4 regions of the Pontibacter sp. LHS2 genome follow, and region 3 is predicted to be linked to each of the others. Evidence: riboswitches for the same ligand, from Rfam matches in the RefSeq annotation. Region 3 holds a riboswitch; each other region holds the start of a gene.

Region 1 (3,256 bases), on a different contig from region 3:
CCAACAAGGAGATTCAGCTGACGATACAAGGCCAGACGGTGAGCTCCAATTTCGGTTCTGTGGATGCAGCCCGTTTCAACCTGGAGCAGCTCCTGCATGCCGGTATCAGCAACAGCCTGTTCGACCGCAAAAAGCCCACACTCACGCCCGACGATGACCAGCTGTTACAGGAACTGGCGGAGGTGAGTTTCGACGCCTACACGGAGCTGAAAAACAACCCGGTTTTTCTGGAATACCTGACCTTTGTGAGTCCACTGCGCTACTATGGCGAAGCCAATATTGGCAGCCGCCCTTCCAAGCGTAAGGCCGGTAAACTGAATTTGGATGATCTGCGTGCCGTTCCTTATGTGGGTGCCTGGAGTCAGCTCAAGCAGAACCTGCCGGGCTATTATGGTGTGGGCAAAGCGCTCGAGGCACTGCATGCAAAAGGGGACTGGCCAAGGTTACAGCAGCTTTACAAACACTCACTCTTCTTTAAAACCCTGCTTGACAACTGTGAGATGGCGATGAAGAAGTGCTTCTTCCCGGTAACGGCCTATTTAGAGGACCATCCTACTTACGGTGCACTCTGGAAGCAGATTTACGAGGAATATGAGCGGACAAAAAAATATGTGCTGTTACTGGCAGGAGCCGACACGCTGATGGCTGACAAACCTATGGACGAGCTCTCGATTCAGCTACGACAGCGCATTGAACTACCGCTAATTACGATACAGCAGTATGCTCTTGCTAAGATCCGCAGTCTGGAAGAGCAGGACCCGCAGCAGAGGTCCAAGCAAGTATATGAAAAGCTCGTTGTGCGCTGTTCTTTCGGCATCATCAATGCGGAGCGGAACTCAGCCTAACGGCTGACAGCTTGTCTGCTACCAATCGGTGTTGTACATTTGCGGCATCTTTATCTAAGATTTATAAAGAAGAGGGGAGAGAGCAGGCTCGGTGAACCTCTAGCAACCTCCGGTGTAGTCCGGACAGGTGCTAACTCCTGCCCATTTTTGGGGCCTATAAATTAAACACATGCACACCTACACTTCACACTTTACCCGTATCAACATGCCATCCGCTACAAGGCTTGCCAAGCGCCTTTGCTGTTGTTGCTGTTAATACCTTCCTGTATATAGTGGTATCAAAGCCCCTTTAGTCTGACGGCCTATACTACAGCCTCAATACAGGAATCCCTCTCTACTTTAGGTTCTGCTATAGTTATCTTGCCAGGCAGCAGAAGCTGTGCCGGTATTAAACAGACCTTGGGGGCCAATCAAAAGAGCCATAGCGCTTTCATTTAAATATTTCTCAGCAAGGGATAGGGAAGGTGCCGTCACCGGTTTCGACTCGCAGCCCTTTCAAACCTATTTTTTTCAGTTTAGATTTTATGAGTAGCATGCAAAAGAGCGGGGGCATCGCTTTAGTCCCTTTTTTGATATTTATACTTACTTTTTTGGGAGCTGGCATCGGGCTGCAGGATTTTTACGCACTGCCTTCGCCAGTTGCCGTGGTAATCGGCATTATTTCCGCTTTCCTGATCCTCAAAGGCTCTGTTAATGCCAAAGTAGCGGCGCTGATCCGCGGTTGCGGCGACTCCAGGATCATGACCATGTGCTTGATTTACCTGCTAGCCGGTGCTTTTGCCACCGTGTCGAAGGTCGTTGGAGGAGTAGATGCCACAGTTAGCCTTGGCTTGCATTTGCTGCCAGTGGAGTATCTGGCACTGGGGGTGTTTGTCATGGCGGCTTTTCTATCGACGGCTACCGGTACCTCAGTGGGCGCTCTCGTTGCGCTGGGACCTATCGCTGTAGGCTTGGCAGATCAGAGCCAAACCTCTTTACCGCTACTACTAGGTGCGCTGCTGGGAGGTGCAATGTTTGGCGATAACCTATCATTTATTTCAGACACCACCATCGCCGCTACCCAAACACAGGAGTGCAGCATGAAAGACAAGTTCAGGGTGAACCTGCTTATCGCTGGCCCGGCCGCGCTCCTTACCTTATTGCTGCTTTTGATGGCGGGAGAGCCTTCCGCAAATGCAGTTGGTATGCCCGATACCTGGAGCGATTATACATTCTGGCAAATAGCGCCCTACCTGCTGGTAATCGTGCTGGCCGTGCTGGGAGTGAATGTATTTGTGGTGCTAACTATAGGTACGCTTGCCTCAGGTGCGATAGGATTGCTAAACGGCAGCCTGGAACTGCTGACATTCAGCAGGCATGTTTATGAAGGGTTTACAGGTATGTTTGAGATCTTCCTGCTCTCCATGCTCACTGGTGGACTGGCCGAAATGGTACGCGAAGCAGGTGGTATTCAGTTCCTGTTGCAGCAAGTTGGCGGCACTATAAGAGGTTATCGTTCGGCACAGTTGGGCATCGGAGCACTGGTAGGCGGAACCAATGCCGCCATAGCCAACAATACCGTGTCTATTGTGGTGACCGGGCCACTTGCCAGAGACATCAGTCAAAACTATCAGGTAGACAGGCGCAAGTCGGCAGCTGTGCTGGATATCTTTTCCTGCATTGTGCAGGGTCTTCTGCCTTACGGTGCCCAAATCCTGATTCTACTCAGTTTCACGAATGGAGCGGCCTCTTTTGTGGATCTTTGGGCGAATGCCTGGTACCTGCACTTGTTGCTACTCTTTAGTCTACTGGCCATCTTCACGCCTTTTGTTGACCGCTACATCAGCAAACAGCCCGCTGCTAAAAGGGTGGCAGTGTGACAGCGGAGGAAACTGAGTGGATGATTGGTCTAGAAGGTGATCCTGAGATCTTAGATTCACCTGACTGCTCTTTTTCAATAAACCAATTTATAGCCTATACCTCGTATGTTGAGAATTTCGACCGAAGGATCTTTTTTGAGGTGCTTGCGGAGTTTTGAAATGAATACATCCATGGAGCGTCCGTTGAAAAAGTTGTCATCGCCCCAGAGTTTGATGAGACTGGCCTTGCGGTCCAACACCTGGTTTTTGTGCTGAGCAAGTAAGCGGAGCAGTTCACTTTCGCGGTGAGATAGCCGACAGACGAGCTCTTGATCGTGCCAAAGCTCCTGCTTGAGCGGTGCAAAGGTATAGGAGCCAATCTCTACCGATTCTACATTATTGCTTTCCACAGAACCACCGCTTCGTCGAAGTAGTTCTTTCAGCCGCAGCACTAATTCCTCCAGGCTGAAGGGCTTCCTCAGGTAATCGTTACCTCCCAGTTCAAAGCCTTTTACGACGTCTTCTGTCATGGATTTAGCGGTGAGGAAAAGCACGGGAGTCTGACTATCAGTT
Region 2 (3,256 bases), on a different contig from region 3:
TAAAAATAATAAAATGAAACGGAAGCATGGCATACCAGTACAGTCTGCCTGCTAAACCATCTGGCCGGAATGCAGCCAATTGCTCGAGGTAGTTTCCATCCGCCTCCTGGCATATTCTGAACTGCAGCCAAGCCTCGCCAGGGAGCTTCATTTCGGCGTAAAGCAGCATACGTCTCGCCTGGAGGTCAACTGCCAGTACACGCCAGAAATCAATAGAATCGCCGGCTTTAACATCAATTGGGTGTCTGCGACCGCGTTGGAGACCAACCCCGCCCACCATTTTGTCGAGTAGTCCGCGTATCTCCCATAGAAAGTCAGTCTTATACCAGCCGCGCTCACCACCAATGCGCAGGATGTTGTCCATCACTTCTTCAGGTGCTCTGTCAAAGCGCATGCGCTGGCGATCGGTGAGAACGCCATGCTCTGGAATTTGTACAAAATCCATGAAATTGAGTTGGATGGTGCCACTCACCAGCGCATCCTTCCAACTCGACACCACCATGTTTTGCTCCATCTTGGTAAAAGCCAGATTCAGAGCACTCTCATAGCTCAGGCACTTATGGGGGATAAGCTGCTGTATGCTGCTGTCTTTCACCACGGCATCGTTACGCAGACTCTCCACCAGACTGCGGGCTAATGCATAGTTGGTGCTCGTGACAAAGTATAGCCAATAGGAGGAAAGCTTGGGCGTGAGTACTGGCAAGGTATAGATGTGCCGTTTCAAGTTCCGGACTTTGGCCAGCTGCAGCAACATTTGCTTGTAGGTGAGCACATCAGGTCCGCCGATCTCGAATCGTTTGTCATAGCAGTCTTCACGGCCGAGCACGGCAGTCAGGTAAAACATCACGTCGCGTATGGCGATGGGTTGGCAGCGTGAGTTGAGCCACCGAGGTGTGATCATTACAGGTAATTTCTCTACCAGGTCGCGGATGATCTCGAAAGAAGCACTGCCTGACCCAATGATGATCGCCGCCCGAAGTACGGTTAGCGATGCTTTGCCCTGCGCGAGCACATCCTCTACCTGTCGGCGGGAACTAAGGTGTTTAGAAAGGTGCTCGTCGTTAGCGATGCCGCTCAGGTAAATCAGTTGCTTGGCACTGGTGCTGTTAAGGTAGCTGACGAAGTTCATGGCCGATGCTCTTTCAGCCTCTTCAAAGTCTGCCGAGCCAGAGCCCATGGAGTGTACCAGATAGTAGGCAGCGTCTATGTCATGGGGTAAGGCCTGTAAACTTTCCGGCTGGAGCAGATCGCCTTTTACCACCTGTACTTTGTCCTTCAGGCTGTCTGCTACCTCGAAACGGCGGGGGTCCCGGACAAGGCATACCACTTCGTGCTGCCCTTCTATGAGCACAGGAAGAAGTCGTTTGCCAATGTAGCCGTTTGCGCCGGTCAGGAGTATCTTCATCTTAATCTTTAGGCCATCTATACCTGCACAACAGGGATGATCTGATAATGTTATACATGTGCGATTATGCTTATTCAAAGATAGCGAATCTGTAGATATGATGGGTCTCTCTTATAAGGTATGCAATGCCTTGATTTGCAAGGTTATGAAATTGATTTTTCGATGAAACTGAAATAATATAAAATAAAAATTTGGATTATTTGAAATGCTGCCCTAATATTGCAACATCAAGTCTGATATCCCTTTGTGGGTATCGATTTATAAAGAAGCGTGGAGAGACAGGCTCTGTGAAGCGCTAGCAACCAGCCTCAGGCAAGGTGCTAATTCCTGATTCCGGATGTTCGGAAGCATATAAATTGATAACGTTATGGAAAAGGGAACAAAACCAACACCGCTTTTTTTACGATCAACCACGGCAGGCCAACTGCCACAATCTCATCATGCCCTCGCACATGCTGCTGTCATGTGTAACCCCATGTGCATGTGTTGCTGCTGTTGCTAGCGCGACCAACATACTAATCAATTTTTTGCTGCAATAACGTCTAGCCACAGGTATAGCCTGTGAGCAAACGTCTGTAGCCTCCTCTTTCCTCTTGTCTTAGAACAAGCTAATCTATTCTATACTTTTCAAAATTTTAAACAAAACGACTATGTCTAATTCACTTCATTTCGAAACACTTCAGTTACACGCCGGCCAAGAGATTGATCCAACCACCCGTTCCCGCGCCGTGCCGATTTACCAGACGTCTTCATATGTTTTCAAAGACGCGGAGCACGGTGCCAACCTGTTTGCGCTTCGGGAGTTCGGCAATATCTATACCCGCATCATGAACCCCACCACCGATGTGTTTGAAAAGCGCATCGCAGCTTTGGAAGGCGGCGTGGCGGCCGTAGCGGTTGCCTCCGGACAGGCGGCTCAGTTCATTGCGCTCAACAACATCCTGCAGGCAGGCGATAATTTTGTGTCCACCAGTTTCCTGTACGGTGGTACTTACAACCAATTTAAGGTGGCCTTCAAAAGGCTGGGGATTGAGGTACGCTTTGCCGAGAGTGACGATCCGGAGAGCTACGAAAGTTTGATCGACGAAAATACCAAAGCCATCTATACCGAATCCATCGGCAACCCGCGCTTCAATATACCTGACTTCGATGGTATAGCGGCCATAGCTAAAAAACATGACATCCCGCTGGTGGTAGACAATACTTTTGGGGCCGGTGGCTACCTGTTCAGGCCGCTGGAGCATGGCGCCAATGTGGTAGTGGAGTCTGCTACGAAGTGGATCGGCGGACACGGTACCAGCATTGGTGGTGTGATCGTGGATGGCGGTAACTTCAACTGGGGTAATGGTAAGTTTACACAGTTCTCTGAACCTTCGGAGGGATATCACGGCCTTAATTTCTGGGAGGTGTTCGGCACGGACGGACCTTTCGGCAATATCGCCTTTTCCATCAGAGCAAGGGTAGAAGGTCTGCGTGACTTTGGTCCGGCGCTTAGCCCGTTCAACTCCTTCCTGCTGCTGCAGGGATTGGAAACACTCTCGCTGCGTGTGGACCGCACCGTGCAAAATGCGCAGGCGCTGGCCGAGTGGCTGGAGCAGCACGAGCAGGTGGAAAGTGTGAACTACCCGGGACTTTCTTCCAGCAAATACCACGACCTGGCCAAGAAATACCTGAAGCGAGGATTTGGTGGCGTACTTTCCTTTAATCTGAAAGGCGACAAAAAACAGGCGGAAATCTTTGTGAACAGCCTGCAACTGGTAAGTCACTTAGCCAATGTCGGCGACGCGAAAACTCTGATCATACACCCAGCCTCTACTACCCACCAGCAGCTTACGGAAAAGGAGCAGCAGA
Region 3 (3,256 bases):
CTGATGAAGTGGCGTTCGCCGTCGTTCAGGTTCTCCCAGTCTTTCTGGTCCTGCGACAAGTCGATTTCCTCGGCGGTCCAGAAGCTGGCCTCTGCCTTTTTATACATCTGCCACACCTCGTCGTGCTGTATCGGGAATAAAACAAAGCGATTTGGGTTCTCTTGTAGTATTGGCTCCATGCGCGTAAACTTTAATGTTATTTAAACTAACAGCGACACTTCGTTACTGTTTTATATAATGTCAGACTTAGAAGTCAAGGCACCGTTTGGCGGGTGACTTTAAGGTAACAGGTTTTCAAATATAGTGATAAGAACTTGAATTGGAGGGCTAAAGTTGTTCAATTTATTAACACTTTGCTAAGTGTTTGATTGTGTGATTTTTGTCATGGAATTAACAGGCTTATTAACATGATTGTGTTGACATATATAATTGTCTTTATATAGTAAACACAATATTAAATCATTGTTAAATGATGAAAAGTGCAAGCTTGTGACGCCTATTAAGCAAGTGTGGGCATTTTGCAGGGTCTAAAATCCAATAAACAGCAAGCTTGGCTCCAAATTCGGAGGAAGGTTTTGCCCGGCTTATGGAGTTGGTGTGGAAAACGTGAATTTCTCAATCGAGAGGCAACGTTCTGCGGATTAGTGTGTTATGTGCTATTTCAGGAGGTGCAAAATAATTGAATAGAGATTTCAACATCGTTATCCACATAGTTGTGCATAAGGTCTGAAAAAACAGAATGAATTAAGGAACAATGATTTGCATATTAATTTTTAGACTGCTAATTTTGCAGACTTAAAATTTTTTAAATCATACATTGAAGCTGATGTACGCAATTGTAGAAATCGCAGGTCAACAGACCAAAGTAGAGGCCGGAAGGTTCATCTACGCTAACAAGCTTTCCGGCAATGATGGTGACGCCGTTGAGTTCACCAATGTTCTTCTTACTGATGATAACGGCACGCTTACTGTAGGTGCTCCTTTCGTTAGCGGTGTTAAAGTGGTTGGTAAAATCCTTGGCAACGTGAAAGGCGACAAAGTAATCGTTTTCAAAAAGAAGAGAAGAAAAGGCTATCGTAAGAAGAATGGTCACCGCCAGCACTTCACGAAAGTTCTGATCGAGAGCATTGGTTAAGCAGTAAGAAGAAATTAAACGTTGAATTTTTCAGGTGTTTCATCGCCCTGAGTAAATAATTAAACAAAATGGCACACAAAAAAGGAGCTGGTAGTTCTAACAACGGTCGTGAGTCGCATTCTAAACGACTTGGCGTTAAGATTTACGGTGGCCAGGATATCATCGCTGGTAACATCATTGTAAGACAAAGAGGTACTGCACACCACCCGGGTCAGAACGTGGGTATGGGCAAAGACCACACACTGTTCGCTATGGTTGACGGTGTAGTTTCATTCAAAAAAGGCGTTAAGAACCGTTCATTCGTTTCTGTAATTCCTAAAGTAGAAGCAGAAGCTTAATTCTGACCGATACCAAAAGTCTTTGGGCTTTGAAGTAAAAAGGGACTCCCAGCAAGGTGGTCCCTTTTTATTTTGCCTAAATGTAAATACTTCTCCGAGGCAAGAACAATCGGGTTAGCGCCTCCGTATAAGAAGGTATAAAGAGTTATAGAGTGAAAACAATTAAACTCTTTTAGGAAAGGGACACTTTTGGTGTCCCTTTCTGTTTTTATACTTTTCTGGGCGCGACTTTAAACCTCCTTCTCTCCTGATATCCTCTTATCCTGATGCAACAAAAATTCGCCTTTTGCGGATAAGTGTGTATCTTTGCAGCATTCTTATCAAGAAAGACCGAGGGACAGGGCCCTATGACGTCTTAGCAACCTTGTACCAGCTTGGTGCTAATTCCCTTCTCAGCCATACCTTGGCCGGGAAAAGATAAGAGAGTATACCTACCTTGGGTGTCCTTCTTGATAAGCGCGTATGTAGACTTAACCAAGAGGGGGAACACCAAAATGACCAAATCACATCCGATCCATACCTTGCTGCAGGAGCGCGTGCTTGTGCTTGATGGCGCCATGGGCACCATGATCCAGCGCTACCAGCTCTCCGAAACCGATTTTCGTGGCGAGCGCTTCAAGGACCATCCGTCTGATCTCAAAGGTAACAACGACTTACTCTCTATCACACGGCCCGATATTATCAAGGCCATCCACACCGAGTACCTCGAAGCTGGCGCTGACATCATCGAGACCAATACCTTCAGCGGCACCAGCATCGCGATGGCTGATTATCACCTGGAGCATGTGGTGTATGAGATAAACTACGAATCAGCCAAAATAGCCCGTGAGGCGGCTGATGAAGTGGAAGCCAAAGGTCCGGCGCACAAGCGCTTCGTAGCAGGCGCTATTGGCCCGACCAACCGCACGGCTTCCCTCTCCCCGGATGTGAACAACCCCGGTTACCGCGCCATCACCTTCGACCAATTGGTGGAGGCTTATTACGAGCAGGTGCGCGGGCTGATGGACGGCGGTTCAGACCTCCTGCTGGTGGAGACGGTATTCGATACGCTCAACTGTAAGGCCGCCCTCTTTGCGATACAGCAATATGTGAATGACGGTGGCAAGGAGCTGCCGATCATGGTGTCGGGCACTATCACCGACGCCAGCGGCCGTACCTTATCCGGACAAACAGTGGAAGCCTTCTGGAACTCCATTTCGCATGCACCCATCCTGAGTGTGGGATTCAACTGTGCTTTGGGTGCCCGTCAGCTCAAGACGCATATTCAGGAGCTCTCCCGCATATCCAACTGTTACATCAGTGCTTACCCGAATGCCGGCTTGCCAAATGCCTTTGGCGGCTACGATGAAACAGCCCAGCAGATGGGTGCTATTGTAGAGGAATACCTGAAGGAAGGGTTGGTAAACGTGTTGGGTGGTTGTTGTGGCACGACGCCAGTACACACCAAAGTAATCGCAGACCTGGTGCGCAGGTATAAACCGCACGTTCCCACTCCCGTAGCTCCCCTCCCACGCTACAGCGGCCTCGAGCCCCTCACCATCACTTCCGATACCCTTTTCGTGAATGTTGGCGAACGCACCAACGTCACCGGCTCCAAGAAATTCTCCCGCCTGATCGTAGACGGTAAGTTTGAGGAAGCCCTATCGGTTGCCCGACAGCAGGTAGAGGGTGGCGCTCAGATCATCGACGTGAACATGGACGAGGGTATGCTCGACTCGGAGCAGGCCATGACCGACTTCCTCCACCTGATCGCCTCTGAACCCGACATCGCCAAACTGCCCAT
Region 4 (3,256 bases), on a different contig from region 3:
AGCACATTGTCTTCTACCTGGTAGTAGTTGCCCTGGTAAGAGAAGTGGTCCTGCTCCCACACGCCAGTCACGACATCGAGCCACTCTTTGGTGCGGGCGTAGCGGTCATCGTGCTGCTCAAACTGGAGTCCGTACTTGGTCGCCTCGTCTTTCCACCACGACGATACTACGTTCAGCGACAGGCGGTCGCCGCTGATCTGGGCGATGTTGGCCGCCTGCTTGGCCAGTATGGCCGGGTTATGGAAAGTGGGGCGCACGGCCACCATGATCTCCAATTGCTCGGTCACAGCTGCTAAAGCCGCCGCGGTAGACCAGGCTTCCAGGGAGGGGGCTTCTTCACCTTTGATGTCGTTCAGGTATAGCTCTGCAATGAGGGAGAGGCTGTAACCCCAGTCCTCGCTGCGTTGCGCCAGTTTTTTGACATAGTCCCAGTTCGGGGCCATGTTCTCGTTGTCGACGTTGCGTAACCAGCCGCCGAATACCGGTAACCAATATCCGAATTCCATGCTTATACCTCCTCTCTTTTCAGTTGCGCCTTTTTCTCCAGGAAGTCCACCAGACGGGCATGCGGGTTGAAGCCGATCACGTTAACGGCATCTGCCACGAAGTTTGACAGCGCATTCACGTCATAGTAGTAGATCTGTCCATCGCGGTCGTCGATGGTATACTCGATGCCACCTACATCTATACCTGCCTCCTGCATGATCCGCTCGATAGCATCGATCACTTCCTGCTCCGGGGTGAAGGCTTCTACACGCATACCGTTCTTCGGTGCGTCGATGGCGCAGGCATTGCGTACCAGCTCTTTGCCGGAAGTGGTCTGGCAGATATCGGCAGGGCAGAGGTTGAAGCTCTCACCTGTGGTGTATACCTTGATGGCATAGAGGTACTTGCCGCCCAGGGTCTCTACGCGGTTTATATGGCCACCGCGGGCAGGTATAAACTCCTGCACCAGCGCCGTGTGGTCGATGCCCAGCTCCACCTGGCCGGTGGTAACAGCAAGCGCCAGTTCTTCCGGTGAATCATAGCGCACGATGCCGGCACCACTGCCTCCGATATTGGCTTTTACCACGATTGGGTAGCGCAGTCCTTCCGCTGCTTTTACCGCCTGCGAAGCATGGTTGATCACACGCGATTTCGGGTAGGGCAGGCCCAGTTTTTCGAGTAGCGTGAGCTGCAGCGCTTTGGATGTTTCGTAGAGGAAAGCTTTGTGACCGTTGATCACTGTTACACCTTTTGCCTCGAGGTGAGCAAGCAGGTTCAAGGTATAGAAGATGCCCTGTTGGTTATTGCGCAGGTAAGCTGATGGGCTCATGCGGTTGAATACCAGGCTGTAGTTTTGCTCCGGCGAGGCCAGATCATAGGTATGCGCGGCTGCATCCTGGCGCTCGTAAGGTATGCCGCGTGCCTCAAGTTCGTTGAACAAGGGACGGAACCATTCCTGGTGTTCGTGAAAAATAGCTATTGTTTTATCTGATGAATAGGCTGACATAAGTATATATATTAAGTGTGAATTGTTGACAAAATGGTACCAGGCACCCCGCTCAGGCAAGGTGAGGAAAATGATGAGACACAGGGAGTAAGACCCTAAAAATGCAGGAAAGGGTATGACAAAGCAGGGCCCGAGATGCAGCGAGTGCATAGGGCAGCGCTATCCCTGTGAGCTGCGCAGGGAGACGATAAAGTCTAACTTAAAATAGTGGAGACCTTCGCAGCTGTGTTAGCAACAACAGCAACAACAGGTATAAGAAGCGAATGAAAATGATGAACCGAATGAAGCTGGGATGCTTCGGTTGATAAGTGAACCAGTAAGGGTGTTCGCTGAATTGTTCATGTTTAAAAATTTATATCCCCTAAATGCTTTAGGCAGGAATTAGCACCTGGTGTGGTTCACTGGTTGCTAGAAGTTCACAGAGCCTGTTCTCTCCCTTCTTCTTTATAAATCAAATACGGTGTAGGTATATTGACTTTACGGATACAAAGTTGGGGGCAGATTTTAAGAATTCCAAATTATAAGTAAAAAAAGTGTAGGTACATTGGTTTTGAAGCGGGCTGAGCCAGATCGAGTCTATGGGCTTTTACTTCTGCAGTCGCTTCCCTTTCTTTGCATTGACTAAGTCCTATACCTGATGAGCAAACCCCAACATACTGTAGTGGTCGCGTCACGCAACCCGGTAAAAGTAGCTGCTGCCCTTGGTGGCTTCCGCAACATGTTTCCTGCGCTGCACTTCGAGGCCATACCTGTGTCAGTGCCCTCTGGCGTAGCTGACCAGCCCATGACAGACGAGGAAACCATGACTGGCGCCCTGAACAGGGTAAACAAGGCGCACGCGGCACATCCGGATGCTGATTACTGGATAGGTATAGAAGGCGGTGTGGAGTCGCATGATGACGAACTGGCTGCTTTTGCCTGGGTGGTGGTGCGCTCGGCTAAAGGTATAGGCAAGGCGCGATCAGCTTCTTTTTACCTGCCCGGCATTGTAGCCGATCTGGTAGAGAAGGGGATGGAACTTGGGGAAGCGGATGACCTGGTGTTCAGGAAATCCAATTCAAAGCAGGCATCCGGTGCTATCGGGCTGCTCACCGACAATGCGGTAGACAGAACACAGCTCTACGAGCAGGCTGTGATACTGGCGTTGGTACGGTTCAAAAACGAGGCGCTATACCTGCAGAAAACTCTGGAGGGGTAGTTAGTTTTACTGTTGTGTTTCGTCAGTTTGCTGTTTTAACTGTTTTTCGGCCTCCAGCGCAGGTTGTGACAGAGATGTCTGCAGGTCATTTTCCTCGATTTGCTGATTGACGAGCCTTGCCTGCTGCACCAGTCCTTTGAATAGCCGACGGTGTGAGCGACTCTGCGGCAAGTACTCCGGATGCCATTGTACACCGATCATGAACTCCTGCTCCTGATGCTCTATACCTTGTACAACCTTGTTGGGCTCACGGGCGACAATATTCACGGATTCTCCTGCTTCTTTTACCGCCTGATTGTGCAGTGCATTCACTCTGAGCCGCTGGGTTCCTAACACATCAGCCAATTTGCTGCCTGCTTTTATATGCACTTTTTTCACCGGAAACACACTGGCCGGATTGGGCTCTTCAAGGTAAAACGTGTTGATGTCCTGGTAAAGGGTACCCCGGAAATACACGTTCATCAGTTGAGCCCCCCGGCAGATCCCCATCACGGGCAGGTTCTTTTGTACAGCCTGGTCCAGCAGCTGCAGCTCGAGGTGGTCGCGGGCACGGTCCAGCCCGAAGC

Evidence for each region. A riboswitch is a leader RNA that binds a small molecule or an ion and turns the genes downstream of it on or off. The one in region 3 is predicted to bind S-adenosylmethionine.
Region 1: linked by a shared signal. The riboswitch ahead of AC5FX6_RS10555 (Na+/H+ antiporter NhaC family protein) and the one ahead of metH (methionine synthase) in region 3 are both predicted to bind S-adenosylmethionine.
Region 2: linked by a shared signal. The riboswitch ahead of AC5FX6_RS08690 (O-acetylhomoserine aminocarboxypropyltransferase/cysteine synthase family protein) and the one ahead of metH (methionine synthase) in region 3 are both predicted to bind S-adenosylmethionine.
Region 4: linked by a shared signal. The riboswitch ahead of AC5FX6_RS06900 (ATP-grasp domain-containing protein) and the one ahead of metH (methionine synthase) in region 3 are both predicted to bind S-adenosylmethionine.

What each region holds. Positions count from the first base shown of each region.
Region 1 covers NZ_JBZYWG010000002.1:426,657-429,912, reverse strand. The annotation lists gene AC5FX6_RS10560 (phosphoenolpyruvate carboxylase) at 1-845, shown strand, start outside; SAM riboswitch class I at 904-1,008, shown strand; gene AC5FX6_RS10555 (Na+/H+ antiporter NhaC family protein) at 1,379-2,704, shown strand; gene AC5FX6_RS10550 (response regulator transcription factor) at 2,779-3,256, opposite strand, start outside.
Region 2 covers NZ_JBZYWG010000002.1:6,135-9,390, reverse strand. The annotation lists gene AC5FX6_RS08695 (SDR family oxidoreductase) at 1-1,405, opposite strand, end outside; SAM riboswitch class I at 1,661-1,763, shown strand; gene AC5FX6_RS08690 (O-acetylhomoserine aminocarboxypropyltransferase/cysteine synthase family protein) at 2,056-3,256, shown strand, end outside.
Region 3 covers NZ_JBZYWG010000004.1:196,165-199,420, reverse strand. The annotation lists gene AC5FX6_RS18740 (ribonucleoside-diphosphate reductase small subunit) at 1-179, opposite strand, end outside; gene rplU (50S ribosomal protein L21) at 827-1,135, shown strand; gene rpmA (50S ribosomal protein L27) at 1,204-1,473, shown strand; SAM riboswitch class I at 1,788-1,897, shown strand; gene metH (methionine synthase) at 1,968-3,256, shown strand, end outside.
Region 4 covers NZ_JBZYWG010000001.1:1,573,520-1,576,775, reverse strand. The annotation lists gene AC5FX6_RS06905 (LLM class flavin-dependent oxidoreductase) at 1-506, opposite strand, end outside; gene AC5FX6_RS06900 (ATP-grasp domain-containing protein) at 509-1,492, opposite strand; SAM riboswitch class I at 1,842-1,945, opposite strand; gene yjjX (inosine/xanthosine triphosphatase) at 2,130-2,690, shown strand; gene AC5FX6_RS06890 (gamma-glutamyl-gamma-aminobutyrate hydrolase family protein) at 2,697-3,256, opposite strand, start outside.